Regions from separate parts of the Agarivorans sp. OAG1 genome, predicted to be linked through region 3. Evidence: predicted binding sites of a transcription regulator. Region 3 holds the regulator's gene; each other region holds the start of a gene.
The links. Region 3 encodes FliA, which starts transcription of late flagellar genes. Its sites were predicted from a motif close to CTAAAGNTNNNNNNNNNNNNGCCGATA; they were not measured.

Region 1: the regulator FliA is predicted to act here: its motif matches at 3,899-3,925, upstream of OAG1_RS14815 (VC2046/SO_2500 family protein).
Region 2: the regulator FliA is predicted to act here: its motif matches at 2,834-2,860, upstream of OAG1_RS01975 (DUF5610 domain-containing protein).

The regions. Positions count from the first base shown of each region.
Region 1 covers NZ_AP028990.1:3,247,974-3,253,740, forward strand. The annotation lists gene cobT (nicotinate-nucleotide--dimethylbenzimidazole phosphoribosyltransferase) at 1-303, opposite strand, end outside; gene OAG1_RS14800 (DUF3369 domain-containing protein) at 444-1,925, shown strand; gene OAG1_RS14805 (YchJ family metal-binding protein) at 2,020-2,481, shown strand; gene purU (formyltetrahydrofolate deformylase) at 2,510-3,346, shown strand; gene OAG1_RS14815 (VC2046/SO_2500 family protein) at 3,343-3,873, opposite strand; tRNA gene OAG1_RS14820 (tRNA-Tyr) at 4,038-4,121, shown strand; cyclic di-GMP riboswitch class I at 4,411-4,494, opposite strand; gene OAG1_RS14825 (response regulator) at 4,664-5,767, shown strand, end outside.
Region 2 covers NZ_AP028990.1:414,803-420,569, reverse strand. The annotation lists gene OAG1_RS01980 (TonB-dependent receptor) at 1-1,306, opposite strand, end outside; cobalamin riboswitch at 1,343-1,569, opposite strand; gene OAG1_RS01975 (DUF5610 domain-containing protein) at 1,626-2,801, opposite strand; gene trmA (tRNA (uridine(54)-C5)-methyltransferase TrmA) at 2,948-4,051, shown strand; gene OAG1_RS01965 (YHS domain-containing (seleno)protein) at 4,170-4,628, shown strand; gene OAG1_RS01960 (DUF1422 family protein) at 4,645-4,983, opposite strand; gene fabR (HTH-type transcriptional repressor FabR) at 4,993-5,613, opposite strand.
Region 3 covers NZ_AP028990.1:1,662,121-1,667,887, forward strand. The annotation lists gene flhF (flagellar biosynthesis protein FlhF) at 1-923, shown strand, start outside; gene OAG1_RS07780 (MinD/ParA family protein) at 913-1,806, shown strand; gene OAG1_RS07785 (RNA polymerase sigma factor FliA) at 1,799-2,518, shown strand; gene cheY (chemotaxis response regulator CheY) at 2,646-3,029, shown strand; gene OAG1_RS07795 (protein phosphatase CheZ) at 3,043-3,783, shown strand; gene OAG1_RS07800 (chemotaxis protein CheA) at 3,795-5,767, shown strand, end outside.

The DNA.
Region 1 (5,767 bases), 1.6 Mb from region 3:
ATGTTGACGGCAAAATACATTAACGGCGGCTCCACCATTAACAAAATTTTGTACCATTTGAGCAGTAACTTCTTGTGGGAAGGCGCTCACACCCTCAAGCGCAATACCATGGTCAGCGGCAAATACAATCATTTTAGGCTGGCGAATTTCAGGCTCTAAGGTCTGTTGAATTTGCCCTATTTGGCAGGCTAAACTTTCCAGTTGGCCAAGAGAACCTTGTGGCTTAGTTTTTAAATCAATCTTATTGATTAAGGCTTCAGCTAAGCCTTGGTCTAGCGCTTCAATGACGAATTTATTATGCAAAATCAATTTCCTAGCAACATAAGTGCATTTGCTTAAGCTTAGCGTGTTTAATATCCAGTTTTAAGAAAAATATCCTAAGAATCGCTAGTAATTTCCTATACTGATGATAGAGGCCTTATTAACGAGTGAGGACAGTAGCAATGGATGATAGTGCTGAACTATTCCTGTTTGATGAAGAAGACGATACCGCTACCGAAACCCTAGAGCCAGCTCCCTGGAAGGTGCTAATTGTTGATGACGACAGCGAAATGCATACCGTCACAAAATTAGTATTAAACAACTTTTCTTATCAAGATCGAAAACTCAGCTTTATTGACGCCTATAACGCTGCCGAGGCTTATCAATTACTCAGTGAACACGGCGATGTTGCGATTGCCTTAGTAGATGTTGTCATGGAAAGTGACGATGCGGGCCTATTGCTTATCGATGATATTCGCCAACGCCTTAACAACCACAAAATACGATTAATTTTGCGCACCGGGCAACCCGGCTTAGCGCCCATTAGAGAGGTGATTCGCCGCTACGATGTGAGTGACTACAAAAACAAAACCGAGTTAAGCGATGTAAATTTAGACACTTTAATGTGCGCCTCCCTTCGTGCCTACCAAGAAATTACCGAACTGCATTCACAACGTAATAACCTGCGTGCGGTCATCAATTCCTCTAGCCATATTGAAAACTGTAAAAACGAGCAAAACTTGGCTATAGGCGTGTTTCATGAGCTAATTGACTTGTTAACACAGCAAGATGCCAAACTTACGCTCAGTGGCTTAGCCTTAAGTGTTTACCGCTCCAAGCTTAAAGTACTGCATAGCGAAGGGAAGCTGGCCTATTTAGAAGAAGTTCGCAGCTTACATGAGCTACCAAGCCGAGTTCAGTCATTGCTTAACCAAGCGCAGCAAAATCAACAGCACAGTTTTGGCGAGAACAATGCGGTATTTTATTTGCAAAATACTGATAGCGAACCTTTGATGTTCTATCTAGAAGGATGGAGCGACACCCAGCAGTTGCAGCTAGAACCACTTAACTATTTGATCCAAACTACGGCTGTGCGCCTAGAAAACCAACACTTGCAAAAACAACTAGCTCACGGTCAATTGCGCCTGGTGGAATTAATTCATCAAGCCATTCAAACCAAACAATATAATACCGAGCAGCTTAGCACTATAGAGCGTTATTGCGCTGAACTTGCTGTGGCTTATTCGCTCAGCGACCAACAGTGTGAAGCATTAAACCAAGCCGCTAGCTTTTATGACCTAGCTAACCACGGCTTACCCGACGTGCTGCTTAGCTGTAACATGTTAAGCCAAGGGAGTTGGCAGCGCATTGCCGAACATTGCGAGCTACCAGATACACTTAAAGATCCCGCAGTGCAACAGCAAATAGATGCAGCCCTTATCGTAGCTAATCAAAGCCAAGAACATTGGGATGGCAGTGGCCGACCACTAGGCCTAAGTGGTGAAGCCATTCATGTCTACGCCCGTATTGTCGCTTTAGCGGTATTTTTAAGTGAACAAACAGACCAGCAAGCAAGTTTGGCTCAGCTTGATTTAGCCAACAACCCACACTTTGATCCTCAATTAACCACATTTACGGTTAAGCACATGTTAAATCCTGATTAATAAGGCCAATTTGGCCAAACTATCACCAAGTTTCAGCTGCCTTATCGGCAGCTTCTTGCTACACTTCGCCCTTAGTCAAATTTGAGGTTTCCCTGTGTTAGTTTGCCCCTGCGGTAGCGGCAACGATTTTCTTCAGTGCTGTCAGCCCATCATCACCGGTGATTGCTTACCAACAAGTTGTGAGCAGTTAATGCGTTCTCGCTACACCGCGTTTACGCTGGGCGATGCTAGTTATTTATGGCAAACGCACCACTCGGACTATCGACAAGGCGATGCCCCACAACCTTCAACTAAAGAAGATTTAGGGCAATGGGAAAAGCTACAAATAATTTTTAGCTGTGACTTTAAAGATGGCCAAACAGGCATAGTGGAGTTTAAAGCTCATTATCGCGAACAGGGTCAACGACAAATTTTGCACGAGCGCTCTAACTTTAAGAAAGTTAATGAGCGTTGGTTTTATACTGATGGAGAGTTCGCCCCAAAAGCCTTGGCGCGTAATTCAGCTTGCCCCTGCGGAAGCGGCAAAAAGTTTAAACAGTGCTGTAATAAATCTTAACTTTAAAACTGAATAAATCGAAAACACAATGGAAAGAAAAATTCTATTAACCGAATGCCCAGACGCAAAAGGTTTAATCTCAAGCATTACCAATATATGTGCTAAGCACCAGCTTAACATTATTAAAAACAACGAGTTTGTTGATAACGATGCCAATCGCTTTTTTATGCGTACAGTATTAGAAGGCTACTTTAACGACCAAACTTTACTTGCCGATTTAGATGGCGCACTTCCAGCTGGAAGCACCCGTCGGCTAGAAAGTGCTGGGCGCAAACGTATTGTTATCATGGTAACCAAAGAAGCACATTGTTTGGGCGATCTACTCATGAAAGCCGTTTACGGTGATATGGATGTAGAAATTGCTGCAGTTGTTGGTAACTACGATAGCCTACGTACCTTGACGGAAAAATTTGATATTCCTTTCCATCATATTAGCCATGTAGATTTAAGCCGCGAAGAGCATGAGCAACAAGTTATTAAGGTAGTGCAGCAGTACCAACCAGACTACGTAGTACTTGCCAAGTACATGCGTATTCTTACGCCAGCTTTTGTTGAAGCCTTTAGCAACAAAATCTTAAACATTCATCACTCGTTTTTGCCAGCATTTATTGGTGCTAAGCCTTATAAACAAGCTTACGACCGAGGCGTAAAAATTATTGGTGCCACCGCCCACTTTGTAAACAACGATTTAGACGAAGGGCCAATAGTAGAGCAACATGTAATCCATGTTGATCATACTTACAGCGCCGAAGAAATGGCCAAAGCTGGCCGTGATGTAGAAAAAGCAGTATTAAGTAAAGCACTGCAGCAAGTGCTTGATGAAAAAGTATTTGTATACGGAAACCGTACCGTGGTGTTTCGTTAATTAAAGTACTTAACGCTAAGTGGCTTTGAGTAATCGAAGTCACTTAGTAGCTTGTACATGTCAGTACCCTTCACTTCCTTATCTATTTCTTGTTGCTGATCTGGCTTAGCCACTTGGTGTTTTACCCGGCTTAACAAATCCACGTTGTTCATTACCTCGTGAGGTAAACCGTCGACACTGTCTTCTGCACACGCCGCATAGCCGCCTAGAGCCTGTTCTAAACGAATTCGCGACGGCTCACCAGCATGTAGGTGCTTACTCCAATTAGCTTGCACTGGAAACTCATCATCTAGCGCTTTAAGAGCGCGAGTTTGAGCCAGTTGAAACTTATCACGTAAATCTTGCTGAACTTGTTCATGCTGTTGCTTTTGCATTGAAAACTGAGCTTGATCGCACACGTTTTGGCTAAGCATGCTAAGCAATAAATGAAAATGAGCCTGATCACCCTGCAAGGCACTTTGGTTAAGCGTATCGCCCAACTGCAGTTCATCACACAAGCTACTTTGTCTAATTTGCTCAACTAACATATTGCTCCTCCATTACCTTTATAGCTATCGGAAAAGCAGGCTAAAACTTTAGCAAATTTCGGCCAAATGCACAGATAATAAGCAAACAGTTATCTACCAATAAAAATGTCGCTGTTTTTGCTTTACAGCCCACCAAGTTCTGGTAATATGCCGCTCCACAAGCAGGAGGGGTTCCCGAGTGGCCAAAGGGAACAGATTGTAAATCTGTCGCGAAAGCTTCGGTGGTTCGAATCCACCTCCCTCCACCATATTGATAAAAAAAGACATCTTAGGATGTCTTTTTTTATACCCGAAATTTGCCTTAAGTATGCAATTAGCGCACAACAAAAATATTAAGTTGAGCAATAACCAATAGATTTAAAAGTCTTAGGAGTAACAGCATTTAGAAACAAATGCTTAACAAGATAAGGCAGCGGAAACAAATACGCCAAGCTAATTTTAGCTTGGCGTTCCAACCAAATACGGAAAGTAATAAACGGTAAATAGACTAACTTACTAAGTAGAAAGATGTACATTGTGCAAATCTAACCACTCAACTAAGGCGGTCCAGCCATCTTAAGGTTGCCCTAAAGACCTGTAACTTTCCGACCTTGGATCACTCCAAGTTTGGCTTTGACTCAGCGCTGATGAGACCAAAAGACTCATCAACACCTCAATATTAAATCAAGCTTAGCTGTTTTTGCAAGGTTTAATAGCAGATACTACTACTGCGCTAACTGTCTATACTTACACTACTTTATCGCTTGGTAACTTATGCTAGGATAAGCCAAAAGGATTAGAACACTCAGTAATGGCAACGCAATACAATTACAGCGACAAGCAAATACTCATCGTTGATGACCAGCGAGCCTTTCAGGTTATGCTTAAGGCCATGTTGCAAAACTTTGGCGCAACCGACGTTTATTTTGCAAACACTGGCGAAGCCGCTGTAAGGGCGTGCAAAAAACGAAAATTCGACATCCTTCTAGTGGATTATAACCTTGGCACTGGCAAGAATGGTGGCCAGCTTTTAGAAGAGCTTCGTGTTAGCGAGTTGTTAGAAGTTGATGCTCTGTTTTTTATTATTAGTGGTGACAATAATAAAAGTATGGTGCTTAGTGCTCTAGAAATGGAGCCAGACGAGTTCATAACCAAACCATTTTCTCAGTTTCAGTTACACAACCGCCTAGCAAGAGCCCATGTAAAGCGTCAAAGTTTACGCGAGGTTTATCACGCATTATCAAAAAAACAGTATCAGCAAGTTATTGAACTGTGTGACAAACAGATTGAAGCCGAAAGCCGTTACAGCAACTATTGCCGTAACTTACGCGTTGAAGCGCAAATAGCCTTAGGCGAATACGTGGCAGCTAAAGAAGCACTAGAAGCCATTCTAGAAGAGCGGAAACAAACCTGGGCAAAAGCTACCTTAGGCCGTGTTCACCTGTTACTAAAAGACAATAAAAGCGCGATTGAAACACTTAATCGCTCTATTGCTGAGAGCCCATTGCTGCTCACCGGCTATGACTGGCTAGCTCGTGCTTACCGAGCAGACGGTGAGTTAGACAAAGCCCTAGAAACTGTGCTTAAAGCCTCTAAGTTGGCGGTAAATAGTATTGAGCGCCAACAGCTGTTAGCCGAGCTTGCTATGGAAGCTGGCGATTTAACCCTAGCCAAAGAAACCTTTTCTACCATTTTGCAGCTTGCTAGGCGGTCTATACATCGTGGCCCTCATCACCTGTGTAACTATGTACGCAGCCTAATAGACGAAGCGCAAAGTGAAGATGATTTGTATCGAAAAAATCGCTTACTGCAAGAAGTTAACTCTGTGCTATTTCATGCTAGGCGTGAAGAAGGCAAAGACGATGACTTTAATTTTGATGCCTTTGAAGGCATAAGCCAAGCTCGCGTGCACGCC
Region 2 (5,767 bases), 1.2 Mb from region 3:
GCTCTAAGCCCAACTCACTATTAGTTGACGTTTCTGCTTTTAAACTAGGGTTTTCACTACCTGGGTAGTAAAGATCGTTAAAAGTTGGAGCTCTGAAGGCGGTGCCATGCAATGCATTAAAACGCATTGACGGTTGGAACTGCCAAGCCCAACCTAGGTTATAGGTAGTGTGGTCACCGTAATGTTCGTTATCATCATAACGTAAGCTACCTTCGAGAGTATGCTGGTCGTAGTCTGCTCGCGTACCAATATGGGCAGCTTTGTTATCTCGGCTTTCTTGTTGATAAATCAAGCTTGTACCAGAAATATCATCTTTTTGATAATCAAGCCCGCCTTGCAATAACCATTGCTGGTTAAGTTGGTAGCCTAATAGCCAGTTCGCAGCAACTCGTTCTGTAGAATAGCGCTGGGGATCAACAAAATTATCGGCTGGAGCTGTATCCGATTGGTCTTGTTGGGAGTTTAATGCGAACTCACTATTAATTCGGTCTTGAGCATAATTAACACTAGCACCGTAAACGGTCTGCTTGTGCTTGGTTAAAGCTTTACCACCTTGAATAAATTCGGACTCGCTATCATTTAGGAGTAAGAATACTCGCCCACGCCAAGCTTGGTTGAATTCATGATCCAAGCTTAACAATCCTCCAAAGGTATCGTAGCCATAGTCTTCGTCTAAGTTATCTTGTGGACGAATATCATAACCATTGCTCTTATCTTTGCTAAATATCACATTGTATTGAGTAGCATCATCTAATTGTCCGCTTGCACGAGCGGCAAGCTTAGCAGTCTCTTGAGTACCAACTGCAGCTTTCAAGCCGTGATACTCGCTGCCAAAACTAGGACGAGTGATAATGTTGATTACCCCACCTACGGCATCGGCGCCGTAAATCGAAGCTCTCGCACCACGTAAAATCTCAATACGCTCAACAAATTCTAAGGGGAGTAACGACAACTGCGCGCCACCATTTGTAGCAGTATTGATTCGCACGCCATCGATAAGAAACAAAGATTGTGCTGAGCTGGTACCACGAATAAACACACTTTCGGTATGCCCTTTACCGCCATTACGGGTAACGCTAATACCCACTTGCTGGCTTAGCACATCAATAATGTCTTGAGCGCCGCTGCTTTCAATTTCGCTACGGCTAACCACAGTAAGTGGCGCAATAACACTGGCTTCAGTTTGTTCCATGCGGTTGGCGGTAACAACCATAGTAGCTGGCTGTTCTGTTTGGGGCGCTTGCTGGGTTTCTTGGGCATAGCCAAAAGCTGGCGCTACTGCGGCCAGTAATATGAACTTCTTCATCGATGTAATCCTAATCGTCGCGTAGTACTTTGCTGTTATAAGCATGTGCGATGTGGCAGGTATTCGGACTTAGAGGCGTATTACTTGTACTACGGCTGCGACTTCCCGTTTGGCGATACAAACAGTGTCTGGAGTTCCTTGGAAAAGGCCAATCCTTGAGCTTTCGTTCCTCATTACCGCTGCGCGTCAGTTCCGGATTTTCACCAGATTCCCTATTAAGCTTGAGTATTAAATACACAAGCACCACAGCGGGCGAGATTATAAGCGAGGCTTAATGTGATTGATAGCACAAAAAGCCGCGCTTTTACCCAACTTGAAATTAACTAATGTTGTCGGCTGCGTTATTCGCAGTAGCAGGTGTGTTGTTAAACATCGCCAAAGCTTCAGCCATGCGGTCGGCAAAACCTTTAAAGCGTTCTACATCTGCTTGTTTGTTTTCTTCGTCGCTAGGACTAGAAATAGGCAGTATTCCAGCCAATAGCGTTTCGGTGGCAGATTCAGGTTGAGCAAACAAAGCACTCACTTTGGCTTGAATATCTTGCCAAGAGCTCAAAAACTCACTTAAGTCTGGCACCAGCTCAGAACCACCAGAGGATTTATCATTAGCTTGTTGATAGGCTTGCGTAACCGCTACGCTTTGTTGCTGCTGAAAGTTAACCGCAAAGCCAACTAGTTGCTGTTCGTCGAAACCAATATTAAGCGCTTGATCAAAGGCTTTATCTAAATCGCCCGAGAAAAACTGCTGGCCAACCTCATCAACTTGTTTAATCAAATCTGCAATTGCCGCCAATTCATCATCATTAAGGTCTCCCTCAACCGAGAAGCTAAATTGTTGCTGCGAGGCAAAAGAGGCTTGGATTGAAGAACGCCCTTCACTATAACTGGCGGCTAACTGCGAGCCATAACTAATAGTGACCTTATCGCCTTCTGCTGTTTCTAACTCCATAGTGGCGGATTGCGAACTAGACATTGCCAGTTGGCTATAAAGAGGAGCAGATTGAATTTCGTAATCACCTTCTTCAATCTTTTCTAAACCTTCTTGAATCAGGTCATAACTCTTATCGATGCCTTTTTCTAACTCTTCATTAAGAATACCCGCATCACTAAGTTCCTCACGGGCACCTTCAAAACCCATATCTACCCCTTTACGGGCTTGGGCCATCATTTCGGCTAGCTTATCTTCCGACATCCCCGACTGTTTAGCGCTGTGCAGGGAACTGGCAACAAAATTAAGCACGTTTCGAGCGACTTCTTCAGCATCAAACACGCTCACTTGCTGGGGTTTAGGGAGGCTTACTCCACCCGTTGCCATAGATAAGGTATGTTTTTCAACAGAACTCAATAACACATGGCTAGCTACCGCACCTTGCTGGTTTAAGCTTGCCTTGTCATCTGCCAAGTTATTGCGTTTCTCAATCGCCGGTGCCGACTGCTGCAACAAGCGCTCGGCATACTGTTGTACGGGGGTTTTGCCCACGCCATTCAGTTCGTTCATAAAGCCTCCACGGATTTACCCTAGTCACAGCTTATCGGCGACCAAAATTAAAACTTTAGAAATATTATCACTATTATTGTAGATAAACTGGACAAGCAAGCCACGCACCTTTAAATTGCGCTGCTTGCTAGAACAGAGGAACGGCCATGAGCGCTATTGCATACTACCCAGAACAGTACCAACAACTATTGGCCGACAAAGTGGCAAAACGCTTAGAGCAGTTTGCCGAATTTTCGCCTGCTCAACCGAGTGTATTTGCATCACCGACGAATCATTACCGAATGCGCGCTGAGTTTAGGGTGTGGCACGAAGGTGACGATCTCTTCTACATCATGTTTGATCAGCAAACCAAACAAAAATTTAGAGTAGACAGCTTTCCTCCGGCTAGCGAAATCATTAACCAGCTTATGCCAATTTTAGTTGAGCAGCTAAAACCAAACCCGCTGCTACGCCACAAACTGTTTCAAGTGGATTTTTTATCTACTTTAAGTGGCGAAGTGATAGTAAGCATGCTCTACCACAAGCCTATCGACGAGGCATGGCGTGTAGAAGCCGAAAAACTAAAAGCTGAGCTAAGCAAGCAATTTTCCATTCAGCTAATTGGTCGCTCACGTAAACAAAAAATGTGTTTAGACCAAGATAGAGTAGACGAAGTACTTACTGTTAATGGTGAAAAACTTATTTACCAGCAAATAGAAAACAGCTTCACTCAACCTAACGCAATAGTAAATCAACACATGTTGGAATGGGCGCAAAGCGCCACCAGCGATAGCCAAGGTGATTTGCTAGAACTATATTGTGGCAATGGTAACTTCTCATTAGCCTTAGCCAAAAACTTCAATCGCGTGTTAGCCACCGAAATCGCCAAACCCTCGGTTGAAGCAGCGCAATACAACATTAAACATAACAACATCGACAACGTAAAAATCATTCGTTTGTCGGCAGAAGAATTTACTCAAGCGATGTTAGGTGAGCGCGAGTTCCGCCGCCTAAAAGAAGCCGATGTTGATTTAAGCACTTATCAATGCGATACCATTTTGGTTGACCCACCACGAGCGGGTTTAGATGATGCAACCTTAGGCATGGTGCAAGGCTACGACAACATTGTTTATATCTCGTGTAACCCTAATACACTTTACGACAATCTAAGTGAGTTAAGCCGTACCCACAAAATTAGCCATTGGGCGCTGTTTGACCAGTTTCCCTATACCGACCACATCGAAGTAGGCATGTACCTGCAGCGTCGCTAGCACAAGTATTCACCTGCAACTTAAAGCCGCGTTAATTGACGCGGCTTTTTACTATTTGAAATAGTGCTCTGCTAAGCACGGTCTCCCTTTATGGCTTACTCAGCATCTAGGGAAGATTATGAAACAGACTATATTTGCCACCACTTGCTTGATACTCAGTTTAAGCAGCTTTGCCAATGAGCCGGTAAGCACCGGCTTTTGGAGCGACAAAGCTATAGGCGGAATTGACATCACCAGTTACCAACTTGCTCAAGAACAAGCCAATCGCAACATTCAGCAGGGCAATAAAAAATATATAGTGAGATGGAAAGAGGCAAACTGGCAGTTTGCCAGTCAACAAAGCGCCGACAAATTTGCGGTTAGTCCCGAGACCTACCTAGCTAAATACAACGGATTTTGTGCCAATGCACTGTCTTTAGGCGAGGGCTTAATAGCAACCGATGGCCAAGTGTGGGAATTTTTTGATAACCAACTGCATCTATTTTTTGCAGAAAAAGGTCGCCAACGCTGGTTAAAAGGAGATTGGAAAGCCTACCAAAAACAGGCCGATTTAGCATGGCAGCAGGCTTTACAATAACTTAAAAATTCAAACCTTAGCGTTTAAAGCCACCTAACTTAAACATCAACCATAAGCCAATAAACAAACAGATGATTAGCAATACTAAGTTGCTACCGATGTCGGGGAACTGAGCACGCAGCATGGCCGAATAACCCAGCGCGCCCAGCAGAAAGGCGGCGACACTCATTAGAGGTGAGTCTTCACTTAAGTCTTTCTCAGTATATAAGTGGTACAGCTGCATAATAGCCAGTACAAAGGCAATGATTGGAAACACCGAAAACTTTAACTCAGGCACCGTAAACAAGGCCAAGCTGGCGTTACCACATAAGCCAGCAATAAAAGCTAGCAATAGCAGCGATTTTCTTACCTTCATATTCACCTCTTAACTTAAGGCTTCCGAGCGATTATAGAGTGCCGCTCCCTTGGCAACAATGCGTAACTGTTTAATGGTTTTATCGGCCAACAATTGGCGATCAAACTCGGCTAAATCTAAAGCAGATGCTCCAGCATTAAAAACAATGATCACCATTGCCTCGGCTTGCATTTGCGCATCCTCTCGTGGGCAGCGATATTGCAGCTCTAAATAGTCGGTAAGCTCGGCAATAAAATGGGCGATCTCCCGCGCCACAGCAGCCCTAAAAGCCGGAGATGTCCCAGAACGCTCACGCAACAACAAACGAAACACATTAGGATTGTTATAAACAAACTCCATAAAGGTTTCTACCGAGGTGCCAATAACACTGCCACCACTGGCAATAATGCGCTGGCGCGCTTGGCGCATAAGCTGGCGTAAGGTTAATCCACCTTCATCTACTAAGGTTAGTCCCAGTTCTTCCATATCGGAAAAGTGACGATAAAAAGAAGTGGGTGCAATACCCGCTTCTCTAGCCACTTCCCTCAAACTTAAGCTCGACAAACCACGTTCAGCACTTAGCTGACTAAACGCAGCATCAATAATTGCTCTACGTGTTTTCTCTTTTTGCTGGGCCCTAACGCCACTCATAAACCTGCCACTTTCTTTCTATTTATAGGGCTATCATACCGTGAGTAGTAAAAAACCCAAATCGAACAATGCAAATCCTCACAAACCAAGTTTTTAACCATGAATCGTTTCTTGAACAGAATAATCAAAATGAAAACCATTTCATAAAAAAACA
Region 3 (5,767 bases):
TTGGTGAGCTTAAAAAAGAAATGGCCGCCATGCGCAAGTTGCTTGAGCATCAAGTATCTGGACTAATGTGGCAGGAAGTAGAGCGCCAAGAACCGGTTCGCGCGATGTTAATTAAGCAGTTGCAGCTAGTTGGCTTTGATGAAGATATGGCCGACCAAATAGCAGGATACATTCCCGAAGAGCTCGGCGTTCAGGAAGGCTGGCAGCATTTACGTGAACTATTAGTCAATCAACTACCGGTTGGCCAAGATGAGATTTTGTTAAAGGGTGGGGCTATTGCGTTGCTTGGCCCAACGGGTGTAGGAAAAACAACCACCATCGCCAAGTTAGCAGCACAGTTTGCAATGCGCCATGGCGCCGAAAGTGTGGCGATGATTACTACAGACACCTACCGTATTGGTGCTCATGAACAACTTGCTACTTACGGCAAAATTATGGGCTGCGCCGTACGTGTCGCCAATGATGAAGAAGAGCTTTCACAGTTGCTTTATCAGTTTAAAGACAAAAAGTTGGTACTTATTGATACCGCTGGCATGAGCCAACGAGATCTTCGCTTACACGAACAATTAGACAAGCTAGTAAAAAACAGCCGCGTGAACATTCGTAACTATTTGGTGATGTCGGCCAACGCGCAGCGTCAGGTAATTGAAGAAACTGTGAACCAATTTCAGCGAATTCCTTTAGCTGGTACCATACTTACCAAATTAGATGAAAGTTTAGCATTAGGCGAAGTGTTAAATGTAACCTTGCGCCACGCCTTACCAATAAGTTACGTTACTCACGGGCAACAAGTGCCTGAAGATATTGCGGTAGCTGCGCCTACCCAATTAATTGAACAAGCATTATCGGTTATCGATAAGCAAAGCCAGCAACATTTCTGGTTTAGTGAAACCGAACAACAAAAGGTTTCAGATGTATTCTAAAGACAATGAATTTGACCAAGCTAGCGGCTTAAGAATGATGCAACAAAAAAACAATGTGAAAGTCATCGCTGTAACTGGCGGCAAAGGGGGCGTAGGTAAAACTAACGTCACTCTTAACATGGGCATAGCCATGGCTGCGCAAGGTAAGCGCGTAATGGTTCTGGATGCCGACTTAGGCCTAGCAAATGTAGATGTGCTGCTTGGTTTACGTGTAACTAAAAACCTCTCTCACGTTCTATCCGGTGAATGCACCTTAGATGAAGTATTAGTTAAAGGGCCCAATGGGATCTTAATTGCACCAGCTACTTCTGGTACTCAATCAATGGTGGAACTCAGTCCTGCGGAACACGCCGGACTTATTCGTGCTTTTAGCAGTATGAAAACACCTATTGATGTGTTGTTGGTTGATACTGCAGCGGGCATCTCCGACATGGTGCTAAGTTTTGCCAAAGCGTCACAAGATATATTAGTGGTGGTGTGCGATGAGCCAACCTCTATTACCGATGCTTATGCGCTCATAAAGCTGCTTTCAAACCAGCACGGTGTCTACAAATTTAAAGTGGTAGCAAATATGGTTCGTAGCTTACGCGAAGGCCAAGAATTGTTTGCTAAGCTTACTCGAGTTACCGATCGTTTCTTGGATGCTACACTCGAATTGGTATCTTGTATTCCTTATGACAATAACGTGCGCTTAGCCGTAAGGAAGCAGCGAGTAGTGGTAGAAGCCTACCCTAAGTCTCCTGCATCTTTGGCATTTCGCTCACTAGCAAGTAAAGCTTCTACTTGGCCAATTCCTGAACAAGCAGGTGGGCATTTAGAATTTTTCATCGAGAACCTTCTCGAGTTTGGACAACGTAAAAATAGAGAACAGCTTAGTGAATAAAGTTGCCGCTTATGCCAGCGCTAATGACACTAATGTTTTGGTGGAGCGCCATGCAAACTTGGTCAAACGGATAGCCCATCACCTAATGGCTAGGCTTCCGGCTAGCGTGATTGTTGATGACTTGATCCAATCAGGAATGATTGGCCTAATCGAAGCCGCGCGTAACTTTGATGGCTCTAAAGGGGCTAGCTTCGAAACCTACGCCGGCATCCGCATTCGTGGCTCGATGCTTGACGAAATTCGTCGTGGCGATTGGGTTCCGCGCTCGGTACATAAAAACAGCCGCGCCATCAGTGATGCAATCGCTGAAGTCGAGAAAGAAAAAAACGGTGACGCAAAAGACGCCGAGGTTGCTGCAAAGCTTGGCGTAAGCTTAAGTGAGTATCACTCAATGTTGTCTGATGTAAATTGCGGACGCATTTTAGGTATCGATGATCTAGGTGTGAGTGAAGACGTCATATCAAGTGAAGAAAGTCGAGAACTAAACCGACCCTTTGAAGGTTTTGCCAATCAACGCTTTCAACAATCTCTTGCCGAATGTATTAAAGGTCTTCCAGAGAGAGAAGCATTGGTTTTGTCCCTCTATTATGATGAAGAACTTAACCTAAAAGAAATTGGTGAAGTATTGAGCGTAAGCGAGTCCCGAGTCAGTCAAATTCATAGTCAAGCGCTTGCTCGAGTTAAAACTCGAATGCGAGATTGGACACAATAGAGAAATTCATCCTTACATTTCTTGTAAAAGATGGACTAAAATTGTGTTTATTAAGGCATAATATCTATATTACATAAATTTTTGGCCTATTTAGTGGCTTGTAAAACATCCTGTTGGGGGACGTACCTTGGATAAAAATATGAAAATTCTGGTTGTTGATGATTTTTCAACGATGAGAAGGATTATTAAAAACCTACTTAGAGATCTTGGCTTCAACAATACTCATGAAGCCGATGACGGAAATACCGCATTACCTATGCTTAAAGGCGGCGATTTCGAATTTGTAGTAACTGATTGGAACATGCCCGGAATGGAAGGCATCGACCTATTGAAAAATATTCGTGCCGACGAAAGTTTGTCTCACTTACCTGTTTTAATGGTAACTGCCGAAGCAAAACGTGAACAGATCATCGAAGCTGCTCAAGCCGGCGTAAATGGATATATTGTTAAACCTTTCACTGCAGCCACGCTAAAAGAGAAGCTAGATAAGATTTTCGAAAGACTACAATAAGAAAGGAAGATGCGTGAGCACAGATACTCCGATTATTTCACTAGCCGACGCCAAATCTTTGGTTGCGCTACTTGAAGAAGGAAATGTCGCCGAGGCGAATCAACTTGTTAGTGAGCTTTGTGCTCCAAAAGCTAACCTGCTATTTGATAAGGTTGGGCAGCTCACTCGTCAGCTTCATGACTCTTTAAATGAATTTAAACTCGATATTCGAATTAACGAGTTAGCTAATCAAGAAATACCAGACGCTAAAGAGCGGTTGAACTATGTGATAGAGATGACCGATCAAGCGGCCAATAAAACCATGGACGCAGTAGAGTCTGGCCTTCCAATTGCCGATCAATTAACTAACGAAATCAACAGTATCATGCCTATATGGCAAAGTTTGATGGAACGAAGAATTGAAATCGGCCAATTTAAGGCGCTATGTCACCAAATCGATATTTTCCTTAATAGTTCTTCAGCAAATGCCGATAAACTACGTAGCATGTTAACCGAAATATTGATGGCTCAAGATTTCCAAGATTTAACCGGTCAGATGATTCGTAAGGTAATCACCTTGGTGCAAGAGGTGGAAGAAAGTCTGGTTGAAATGCTTACCTTGTTTGGAAATGAGAACGCCGAAGTAGTAGAAAATAAAAAAGTGACGAAATCTGCTATCGAAGCCGAAGGGCCAATATTAAATAAAGAGCAAAGGGACGACGTTGTTAACGACCAAGATGATGTTGATGACTTGTTGTCTAGTTTAGGATTTTAAGGGAGTAGCGCATGTCGTTTGATGTAGATGAAGACATCTTACAAGACTTTCTCGTAGAAGCGGCGGAGATCCTTGAGCAGCTGTCTGAACAGCTGGTTGATTTAGAAAAACGTCCAGATGACAGTGACTTGTTAAATGCCATATTTCGTGGCTTCCATACAGTTAAAGGTGGAGCAGGCTTTTTGTCATTGACCGAACTGGTTGATGTTTGTCACGGAGCTGAGAACATTTTTGACACCTTGCGCAATGGTGGAAGAAGCGTATCACCTGAGCTAATGGATGTGATTCTTGAAGCGCTAGATTCAGTTAATGATATGTTCGCTCAAGTTCAAGCACGTGAGCCCTTAACACCTGCGTCTCCTGAACTAATTGAAAGCTTACATCAATTGTCTCGCCCAGAGTCTGCTGACGAAGTGGCTGCAGAGCCAGAGCCAGAGCCAGAGCCAGAGCCAGAGCCAGTAGCTGCGGCTCCAAGTGCCGATGCCGGCAATATTGACGAAATTACCGACGACGAGTTTGAGCGTTTGCTTGATGAGCTGCATGGCTCAGCCGCACCTGCTGCGGCCGCAACACCAAAACCTGCTCCCGCCGCTCCAGCTGATAAAGCTTCCAGCGATGGTGATATTTCAGATGATGAATTTGAAAAACTGTTGGATGAACTGCATGGTTCTAAGGCGCCAGGTGCTGGACAAGCGGCTGCCCCTAAAACGCCAGAAGTAGCGAAGCATAGTTCAAATGCTGATGAAATTGGCGATGATGAATTTGAGAAACTGCTAGACCAGCTACATGGTGCAGGCAAAGCACCAGACACTAAAGCCGCTCCAGCTAAGCCAGCAGCTAAAGCTGCGCCTAAGCCTGCTGCAAAAATTGAAGCTAGCCCTAAAGCGCCTGCTAAACCGGCAGCTCCGGCCAAACCTGCTGCTAAGGCCGCTCCAGCTAAACAAGAGCCTGCAAAAGCGCCAGCCAAGCAAGCTGTACCTCAAGGCGAAACAACCGTTCGCGTAGATACCCGCACTCTAGACGATATTATGAATATGGTGGGCGAGTTGGTATTGGTACGTAACCGCTTAGTGAGTTTGGGCCTTAATAGTAATGATGAGGATATGTCTAAAGCCACCGCTAACTTGGATGTGGTGACAGCTGATCTTCAAGGTGCGGTAATGAAAACCCGCATGCAGCCAATCAAAAAAGTGTTTGGCCGTTTCCCTCGAGTAGTTCGAGATTTAGCGCGAAGCTTGAAAAAAGACATTAATCTAGAGTTGGTGGGTGAAGATACCGACCTAGATAAAAACTTAGTTGAAGCGCTGGCCGATCCATTGGTTCACTTAGTTCGAAACTCTGTTGACCATGGTATTGAGATGCCAGACGATCGAGTTGCTTCGGGTAAACCTCGTACCGGTGTTATTCGCCTATCAGCCTCACAAGAGGGCGATCATATCTTGCTTAAAATCGAGGATGATGGCGCTGGTATGAATGCCGATAAGCTAAAATCTATTGCGATTGAGCGCGGCGTGCTTGATGCCGATGCCGCTGCTCGCATGCCAGATAAAGATGCTTATAGTCTTATTTTTGCGCCAGGGTTCTCTACTAAGACTGAGATTTCAGACATCTCTGGTCGAGGTGTGGGTATGGACGTGGTGAAAACCAGCATTACCCAACTTAATGGTTCAGTTGATATTGATTCACAGTTGGGGCAAGGTACTACACTACAGATTAAAGTACCGTTAACCTTGGCTATTTTGCCAACTCTGATGGTTGACGTTGGCAAGCAGACTTTTGCTTTACCACTGACTAGCGTGAATGAAATCTTCCACCTAGACCTTACCAAAACTAACGTAGTTGACGGTCAAGAAACTGTGATTGTTCGTGACAAGGCAATTCCGCTATTTTACTTACAAGACTGGTTAATTAGAAATGGTCAATCTGGAGAGCGCAGTTCTCAAGGACACGTGGTTATCGTACAAATTGGCCCACAACAAGTCGG